Regions from separate parts of the Romboutsia hominis genome, predicted to be linked through region 1. Evidence: riboswitches for the same ligand, from Rfam matches in the RefSeq annotation. Region 1 holds a riboswitch; the other holds the start of a gene.
The links. Region 1 has a riboswitch for cobalamin ahead of FRIFI_RS12975 (cobyric acid synthase). Riboswitches for the same ligand answer to the same signal wherever they lie in the genome.

Region 1 (5,116 bases):
GCAGGAGTTATATTAGCATGTAGTGCTAGAAATGTTCCTGTTGTATTAGATGGATTTATATCTTATGCAGCTGCTCTTTTAGCCTACACTCTAAATCCAATAACTAGGGAATATATGATAGCATCTCATACATCAGCAGAGCCAGGTACACAAAAAGCACTAGATATGCTAAATTTAAGTACTGTATTAAATATGGATATGAGATTAGGAGAAGGTAGTGGTGCAGCACTTGCATTTAATATAATTGAAGCATCAAATTATACATATACAAATATGGCGACATTTGATGAGATAGATATGGGAAGATAGAAAAAGCAATAAGGAGATAAGTATGAGCAAAGTTATACTAGTAACTGGTGGAGCAAGATCAGGAAAAAGTAGTTTTGCAGAACAATTATGTAAAGATAGAAATAACAATACTGCATATATTGCAACATCGATACCCTTTGATGATGAGATGAAAGATAGGGTAAAAAAACATAAGGAAAGTAGACCACAAAACTGGAAAACATATGAAATATATAAGGATATATATTCTATAATTGAGGATATATCTAAATCTCACAAAACAGTTATATTAGATTGTGTAACTTTATTAGTGAATAATTTAATGTTTACGCATGATATAGATATTGAAAATGCAACACAAGATGAGATAAATGAATTAGAAAAGTACATAAAAGATCAAGTTAATAAACTGATAGAAGAGATAAGAAAAACAGAACTTTATTTTGTTGCTGTTACTAATGAATTAGGAATGGCAGTAGTTCCTGCTAATAAACTTAGTAGAGTATATACGGATATAGTAGGTAGAATAAATCAACAAATAGCAGCCCAAAGTGACGAAGTCTATTTTGTAGTTAGTTCAATACCTATGAAAATTAAGGGATAATTATGAAAAGATTTATATCAATACTTCAGTTTATGACTAGAATTCCAATAAATATAGATGTAGGATTTGATGATGAATTTCATAAAACTATAACATATTTTCCACTGGTAGGGTTTGTATTAGGTATTTTATTATTTATAATTGGTACTGTATCAAACATATTATTTGATCCATTTATAACATCAATATTGGTAACCTTAGGTTCTGTTATATTGACAGGGGGATTACATATTGATGGATTGGGAGATACATTTGATGCTATATATAGTTATAGGGATAAGGAAAAAATGCTAGAAATAATGAAAGATTCAAGACTTGGGACAAATTCATTATTGGCTATAGTATTTTTAATTTTGCTTAAGATAGGTTTTATATATAGCTTAATAAACAATAATTTAATGTGGACTATAATATTTATGCCTGTTATAGGTAGACTTGGAGTAATAAGATTAACTTATAAAACTGTTACACCAAGAGAGAAAGGAATGGGAAACTTATTTATAGGTAAGGCAACTACATCAATGTTTTTAACTGCAATACTATATACGATGGCATTGATTATATTAGTAGCCAAATTTGTATTTAATTCTTCGATGACGTTGCCTATATTAGCATCTATAATAGTTATTATTTTATTTAATCAATTATTTAAAAATCATATATACAAAAAAATTGATGGAGTTACAGGAGATATATTAGGGTGTAGTATAGAACTTGGAGAAGTTATATATTTACTTTACATATATCTTATAATAGGGTAACCTTAAAAGAGGTGATACTATAATGACTAAATTAGTTTTAGTAAGACATGCATTGACTACAGATAATCAAAGTAAAAGATTATCAGGACATATAGACAGTGTAGTTAGTGAAGTTGGAATTAAGCAAATAGAGAAATTAACCAAATACTTAGATGGTATACATATAGATAAGATATACACAACAACATCTTCAAGAACAAAAGATACTGTAAAAGATGTTGCAAAGAAAAAAGGGATAGAAATAATAGAAAAAGAAACATTGAAAGAAATTAGTTTTGGGGATTTTGAGGGGATTACTTTTGATGACATAAAAAAGAATTATCCAGAAGAATTTAACTCGATGATAGAAAAAGGATATGAGTACAGATATCCAAATGGTGAAAGTCTTATTGATTCATTTACAAGAGTATCAAATGAGGTTAAAGAAATTATAAGTATGGATAAAGGCAAAACAATACTTATATGTTCTCATGGAGGAACTATAAGGAACATAATAAGTTATTTAGTATCAGGAAGCTACAAATACCATTGGAATTTTAAAATAGATAATGCATCAGTAAGTATTTTAGAAGTAGAAGATGGATTTGCAGTCATAGATAGTATGAATAACACAAGTTTTATAAATAATTAAAATCAAATAGTATATTAACTTAGGTTCTACAAGATTAATAGGGAAAAAGGTTAAAAGCCTTTGCAGCCCCCGCTACTGTAATATTGACGAAACTACAATTTGCCACTGTCCTTTGGATGGGAAGGAGTAGGAGTAGGATGAAATTGAGCCAGGATACCTGCCTAATTTAATTAAATGTAAAATCTCCGGGGTGAGGGATTTTTATTCAGATAAAATATAACTATCGCTTATAAAGTATGTACCTATAATAAAACATCAGAGTATATGCATATTAGCAGATAAATTATACTTTGTTAAAACTTAAATTATAATAAATAAATCTATTATGAAATCTACATATTAATCATAAATACATAAAGTGTATTTTAGATTAATACAATAAGATTTAGTATTATATAGTTTAAGTATATAGTAAAGATTAAATAGTTATATTTTGTTACATGCTATATAGTTTGATATGTTACAAAACATATGAAACAGGTATATAATATATTAGCATTAGAATAAAAGCCTTAACTCTTAAGAGTTAGGGCTTTTTTGATTATAAGGAAATCAAATTAAGTAATATAAGGAGAATCTTATGGGAAAAAAGATAATGTTACAAGGTACAGCATCAAATGTTGGAAAAAGTATATTAACAGCTGGTTTATGTAGGATTTTCAAACAAGATGGATATAGTGTAGCACCATTTAAATCTCAAAATATGGCGTTAAATTCTTTTATAACAAAAGAAGGTTTAGAAATGGGAAGAGCACAAGTATTTCAGGCGGAAGCTTGTGGAATAGAGCCAATTGCAGATATGAATCCAGTACTTCTAAAACCATCAGGTAATCATAGATGCCAAGTTATAGTAAGGGGTAAAGTTAGAGATGATATATCATCATCAGAATACCATGATTATAAACCAATACTTGCTAAAGAACTTAAAACTATATTTAATCAGTTTAGTGAGAACTATGATGTTGTTGTTATGGAGGGGGCAGGTAGTACAGCAGAAATAAACTTAAGAGAACATGACATTGCTAACATGGGTATGGCAGAAATCGCAGATGCTCCTGTAATAATAGTGGGGGATATCGATAGAGGTGGAGTTTTCGCATCACTAGCAGGTACGATGCTTTTACTAAGTGAAGAGGAAAGAAAAAGAGTCAAAGGTGTAATAATAAATAAATTTAGAGGAAGAAAAGAACTTTTATATGATGGCATAAAAATGCTTGAAGAAATAATAAAGGTTCCTGTCCTTGGAGTAGTGCCATATAGTGATATAAAAATAGAAGATGAAGACAGTGTAACAACTAGATTTAAAACTAAAATGAAAAAGAGTGATATACATATTGAGATAATTAGAACACCTCATATGTCTAATTTCACAGATTTTAATATATTTGAGACTCAAGAAGATGTGAGTATTAGGTATGTTGATTATGTAGAGACTCTTTCAAATCCAGATATGATAATACTTCCTGGAAGTAAAAGTACTATAGATGACCTTAAGTATATAAGGGAAAGTGGTCTAGAGGAACAAATAAAAGATTTACAGAAAAAAGGAAAGTTAGTATTTGGGATATGTGGTGGATATCAAATGTTAGGCAAGAAATTAAAAGACCCTTACCATGTAGAAGGCGAAATTGAAGAAATAGATGGTATAGGACTTTTAGATATAGAAACTACATTTGAAAAAGAAAAAACAACTACACAAGTGAATGCCACTATATGTAAAAATTTAAATGGATATTTAGCAAATTTATCAGGAATGAAAGTAAAAGGTTATGAAATTCATATGGGAATAAGTGATATAGGTAAAGAAGTATATAACCTAAATGAAATAAACAATAAATTAGGAGAAGACGTAAGCTACCTAGAAGGAAGTGTAAATAAAGAAGGTAATGTAGTAGGAACTTATTTACATGGAATATTTGATGAAATAGATTTTACTAGAGCTCTATTAAATAATATCAGAGAAGAAAAAGGCCTTGAAAGAATAGACACTAAAGTAACTTCTTTCGAAGCCTTTAAGCAAAATGAATATGATAAACTAGCTGATTTACTAAGAGAACATTTAGATATAGAGAAGATATATAAAATAATGGAAGAACATGAAGAAGAAATATAAACAATACAAAAATAAAATGATGGTTAGGTGAAATATATGAAAAAAATCTTAATCGCAGGAACTAATAGTGGAGTAGGAAAAACAACAATATCTTTAGGTATAATGCAAGCACTTACAAAAAGAAGTATGAAAGTTCAACCATATAAAGTTGGACCTGATTATATAGATCCATCATACCATACATTTATAACAAGTAGAGATTCAAGAAATCTAGATTCATATATGTTAGATGATGAAAAAATTAAGTATGTATTTAATTCTGCATCTAAAGATGCAGATATATCAGTGATTGAAGGTGTTATGGGTCTTTATGATGGAATAGGAATAGACTTAGATAATTGTACAAGTTCTCATACATCAAAGATACTAAAAGCACCGGTTATACTAGTTATAAATGGAAAAGCTATGGCAGCATCTAGTGCAGCTATGGTACTTGGATACAAGGAACTTGATAAAGATGTAAATATAAAAGGTGTAATAGTAAACAATGTAAGGACTAAGACTCACTACGAAATAATTAAAAAAGCAATTGAAACCTATTGCAAAATAGAAGTCTTAGGTTATTTTCCACCTAATGATGAATTCTCATTGGAGTCAAGACACTTAGGTTTAGTTCCTAGTGTAGAAATAGATTCATTAAAAAATAAATTTAGCAATTTAGCAGATGAAATAGAAAAATATATAAATATAGATAGAATAATAGAAATTGCCGAAACAGA
Region 2 (5,116 bases), 1.4 Mb from region 1:
GCATTCGTAGCTTACAAGAAACAAGGTGCTGCAACACTTGCTGCTTGGATAATAGGAATAATGGTTGGATTTGCTAACTTATTCTCAATAGTACAACCTGCAATAGATGGAAAGTTCTTTGATACAATAATGATGATATTAGGACCAACATTATTTGGTTTAATAGCGTTCTTATTATATAGTAGATATGAAAAGAATCATTTAAGCAAAAATAGTACAAAAAAAGCAAGCTAGAATATAACTGATTAGTAAAATAAATTTCATGTTTGAAACTTTTAAAATATAGCTATTTAAGTTTAACTTAAGTAGCTATATTTTTTGTATATAATTTAAAGAATCATCTAAATTATTAAATGTTTTTCTAGGTATTATAAGTCTTTCTATATTATTGCCAACAGTATAAAAATCAAATATTTTATCTATTCTTATTTCTATAAAATCATCAATATAACTTATATATATACATTTAGTATATTTAAAGTAGGTTTTAATAATTACTGCTTTAGTACTAGTAGTTTTTATTAAGGTATAGTCATATAGATTTAAGTTTTTTTCTAGATAATTTATATAGTCATCCATATAATTCCTCCTTAGAATATATTATAATTAGATTATTGACAAAAGATAAAAAAATAATCTATAAAACATTAAATTATATACTTAAATAGATTAAAATAGCTATTATTAATTTATGTTTCAATAACAAAAAGGTTGATTTGTCCATTTTGCCAATGGTTTTACAAAACTTGTAAAATAAATAACAATTGTGTATGATAAAATTATTAATATGAAATTCATGGAGGGCAAATATGAAATTAGTAGATTTAAACAATTACATATTAAATGATTTTGATAAGAATATCTTCAAAAGAATGACTAAAGATAGTGAAGTAAATTTAAATAATTATGTTTGTAGCGTTATATGTGATTTAGTAAACTTTATACCTATGGGGGAAGAATTAAAAAAAGAAACAAAAGAAAATATAAAAAACTGTGATGAAGTAGAAGTAGGTGAAATAGCCACTTACACAAGTTTAATACCTTATGTTCAATTAGAACTTAAAGATAATAAAGATGTGGCTATAATTGCTAATAGCTTAGTTGAAAAGCTTATAAGTTATATAGTGGGATACTTAAGCAAAGAAGAGTTTGATAAAAACTTAGAAAATATTCAAGGTATGTTAAATATTTCTTATATGTTTTATGATGGGCTAGTTAAATACTTTACTTTTAATAGAGAGTATATAGTAAGTACAATAGATAAAAATATTAAATAATAAAAATGCTGGATAAGGTAATGGGCCTTATCCAGCATTTAATTATTTATTAAGTTTAAAATAAAACATGTTATACAAGAGATGTAAGTTGATTAGTATTTACACATTGATTAAAGTAATTATACAAATCTTCTTCTTTTTTGAATAAAGGCAGATTCATATTTTTATGAACTTTTACAAGCCAAGGGATATTTAATCCTACTTCTTCAATAATATTAGCTTCTTTAAAAACTTCCATACAATTACCTTCAATAACAATACTACCTTTATTTAAAACATATATATAATCACAAATCTCATATATTAAATCCATATCATGACTTGAAATAACTACTTTAATTCCATTATCGCATAAATTTTTTAAAATATTTACTATAGCTTTTGTGCTTTTAGGGTCAAGTCCTGCTGTAGGTTCATCTAAAAGAACCACTTTATTTTCCATAGCTATAACAGAAGCTATAGCCACTCTTTTTTTCTGACCATAACTTAAAAAGTGGACTGGTTTATCTATTAAATCTAAAGCATTGACTAATTTTAATGCATTATGTACTTTTTCTTTTATTTTATCTTCGGGTACACCTATATTTCTTAGTGAAAAAGCAACATCATCGTATACTCTTGAATAAAATATTTGCTTATCTGGATCTTGAAATACTATACCTACTTCTTTTCTTAAATTGTACAAATCTTTCTTTTTATATGAAAGTTCTTTATTGTTATAAAATATACTTCCTTCAGAGGGCTTTAATATACCTACTAGATTCATAAATAAAGTAGACTTACCAGAACCATTAGCTCCAATTATCCCAATCATATTTCCTTTTGAAAAATCTAAATTTATATTGTTTATTGCCTTATTTTCTTTTTCATATTTGTATGTTAAATTATTTACCTTAAACATGATATTCTCCTATATATGAAATTTCCCATCATACAATTTCATATCTAAGGTTATACTCATATCTTCATATTTTCTCATCATTCTAAAGAATAAGATTTTTATAAGTAGTGCTGTTGAGTTATAAGAATTTTTTAGATTTATATAACCAAATCTTAATTCTTGAGATTTATAAATATCTTTTATTTCTTCTAAAAATATGAATATGAATCTATATGTCAAAACCATAAGTTCTACTAATGTATCTGGGATATGTAATTTTTTTAATATAATTATTAATTGGTTAAATGGTGTAGTAAGTATTAAAAAATAAATAGATATAACTGAACTTATAGCTCTTAGTAATATATAAATTGAGTTTTTAACTGAAAATAAAGTTGTTCCTATATATAAGTTAAAAACTTTGATGTTAAATATAAAGCCTTGATTTTCAAATGATATGTTAATCATATTAAGTATAGTTCCTATAATTAAAAAATATATAGGTATCCTTAAACATTTTATATATAGTTTAATATTAACTTTTGCTATAAAAATGATTAAAAAGCTTACTATTAACATTACCAAAAAATGAAGCATTATATTATTTATAATTACAGAAATAGTTAAGGCTAAAAAGCTAATAAGCAATTTAGCCATAGGGTTAGTATTTCTTAAAGCATTTGTATATGCACATTTATCAATTTCCAGCATTTATTTTTTTTCACCTTTTTTTCTTCCTAGATAGTAGCCTATAAATCCAGCTCCTATAGCTGCTTGTGTAGAGAATAGTAAGCTCTCTATTTCTCCACTAGGTGGCTCGTATAAGCTACTAAACCAAGGTTTATAATCCGGATTTATCTCTGTTATTAGGCCCTCTGCCTCTCCATCAGCACCACCATATTCAGCTGATGAATTTAATAATAAAGGAGTTATTATAAGTATTATGGTTAAAGCTAATAATATTAAATTTTTATTTCTAAGTTTGTTTTTAGTTTTAGAATTTGTACTCATTAATTTCAACTCCTTCTTCATTTTGTGTTATTAAATTATATACTAAAGTAGTTAATAATCCTTCTGCTATAGCTATTGGTATTTGAGTCGTGAAAAATACTCCTAAAAATTTAACTAAAGACATCATAACTCCTCCACTAGGGTCAGGGAATGCTAGTGCCAATTGAGTTGCTGTTACTGTATATGTAGCTAAATCACCTAAGGCTGCTGCTAAAAATACACTCATTCCAACGTTTACATTTCTTTTTCTACAAAGTTTAAATATAAAATATGACACTATTGGTCCAACTATTGCCATTGAAAATGCATTAGCGCCTAAAGTAGTTAATCCTCCATGTGCAAGTAATAATGCTTGAAATAATAAAGCTATTGTTCCTATTACTGCCATAACAGCTGGTCCAAATAATATTGCACCAAGACCTACTCCTGTAGGATGTGAACAACTACCTGTTAAAGACGGTATTTTTAGTGCTGATAACACAAATACAAAAGCTCCTGCTAAGGCTAATAAAACCTTCTTTTTAGGATCTTGCTTTACTATGGTATTAATAGATTTTAACCCATATATGAAAAATGGAATAAATACTATTGTCCAAAGTATAGACCATTTTGCGGGTAAATATCCTTCCATAATATGCATAGCACTAGCATTTAATGGATTTAAAATGATAAGTAGCACACCTGCTACTAATGATAGTGGTAAAAAATTCATCTTTATACCTCACTTTCAAAGTTTATTAAATTTTTATGTGATAAATTAATGTAAGTATATAATGGGTAAAGACGAAATTTGATTTGCTTTAACTAGATGTCTAAAATTTATATTATTCATAATCAAAAATTAGATTAGTTTGATTAGATATATTTAATTTTAAATTAAGTTATCAAAACTATATACATTCAAAATTAAATAGATTTTGTCACGAACTAAAAAATCCTAATCATTGGATTAGGATTTAAATAACTTTCTAATTAATACCTATTTATTAAAAATAAGGTATTATTCTTTATTATTTTCCTTCACCCCGAAGAATATAATTTAAGTATTATAGGCAGGTCTCCTGGCTTAGCTTCATTTTACTACTTTCCCTTCCCATAATAAATTACAGTGGTTTTGAAAGTTTCATCAGCTTTACAGTAGCGGGGGCTGCAGAGGAATCTAACCTCTTTCCCTATTAATTTTAATTAAAAAAACCTAAAATACAAATTTTTAATTTATCACATATTTATATAATACTACAACTTTTATTATATTCCTCTATTTTTTATAAAAAAATATTAAAAAATTTAATTAAATCTTAAAATATATAGATTTATAAATAATATTTATTTAAAATTTATTGACTAAGAACAAACTAACTGTATAATATGTATATATACAGTATATACATATTATACAGAAAGGAGATAAAATGAACATAATAATTTCAAATGCTTCTGATTTACCCATATATATGCAAATAGTAAATCATATAAAGAAGAACATATTAAGTGGTACTTTAGAAGAAGGAAAAGCTCTACCATCTATAAGAGCATTAGCTAAAGATTTAGGAATAAGTTTTATAACTACTAAAAGAGCTTATGAAGAATTAGAAAAACTAGGACTTATAAACACCGTACCGGGAAAAGGTTGTTACGTATCTTCTTTTAATAAAGAACTAGTATATGAAGCTAAAATGAGAGAGATAGAAGAAAAGTTAGAAGAATCTATAAATCTATCTAAAATGATGGGTTTATCAAAAAGTGAATTAATAGAAATATTAGAGAGTCTATACGAGGGGGAGTAATATGTTAAGACTAGAAAAGGTAAGTAAAGACTTTGATAAATTTAAGTTAGAAGATATATCTTTTGAATTAAAAGAGGGATATATTATGGGACTTATTGGTCATAATGGTAGTGGAAAAACTACTATTATAAAATTAATAATGAATTTACTTAATGTGGATA

Region 2: linked by a shared signal. The riboswitch ahead of FRIFI_RS06075 (energy-coupling factor ABC transporter permease) and the one ahead of FRIFI_RS12975 (cobyric acid synthase) in region 1 are both predicted to bind cobalamin.

The regions. Positions count from the first base shown of each region.
Region 1 is NZ_LN650648.1:2,679,821-2,684,936, reverse strand. Features, by position in the region: gene cobT (nicotinate-nucleotide--dimethylbenzimidazole phosphoribosyltransferase) at 1-309, shown strand, start outside; gene cobU (bifunctional adenosylcobinamide kinase/adenosylcobinamide-phosphate guanylyltransferase) at 332-892, shown strand; gene cobS (adenosylcobinamide-GDP ribazoletransferase) at 895-1,653, shown strand; gene FRIFI_RS12980 (histidine phosphatase family protein) at 1,676-2,284, shown strand; cobalamin riboswitch at 2,289-2,463, shown strand; gene FRIFI_RS12975 (cobyric acid synthase) at 2,865-4,397, shown strand; gene FRIFI_RS12970 (cobyrinate a,c-diamide synthase) at 4,434-5,116, shown strand, end outside.
Region 2 is NZ_LN650648.1:1,267,463-1,272,578, forward strand. Features, by position in the region: gene yjeM (glutamate/gamma-aminobutyrate family transporter YjeM) at 1-234, shown strand, start outside; gene FRIFI_RS06050 (hypothetical protein) at 310-579, opposite strand; gene FRIFI_RS06055 (hypothetical protein) at 810-1,277, shown strand; gene FRIFI_RS06060 (energy-coupling factor ABC transporter ATP-binding protein) at 1,348-2,178, opposite strand; gene cbiQ (cobalt ECF transporter T component CbiQ) at 2,188-2,868, opposite strand; gene FRIFI_RS06070 (energy-coupling factor ABC transporter substrate-binding protein) at 2,869-3,168, opposite strand; gene FRIFI_RS06075 (energy-coupling factor ABC transporter permease) at 3,152-3,880, opposite strand; cobalamin riboswitch at 4,203-4,382, opposite strand; gene FRIFI_RS06080 (GntR family transcriptional regulator) at 4,581-4,955, shown strand; gene FRIFI_RS06085 (ABC transporter ATP-binding protein) at 4,957-5,116, shown strand, end outside.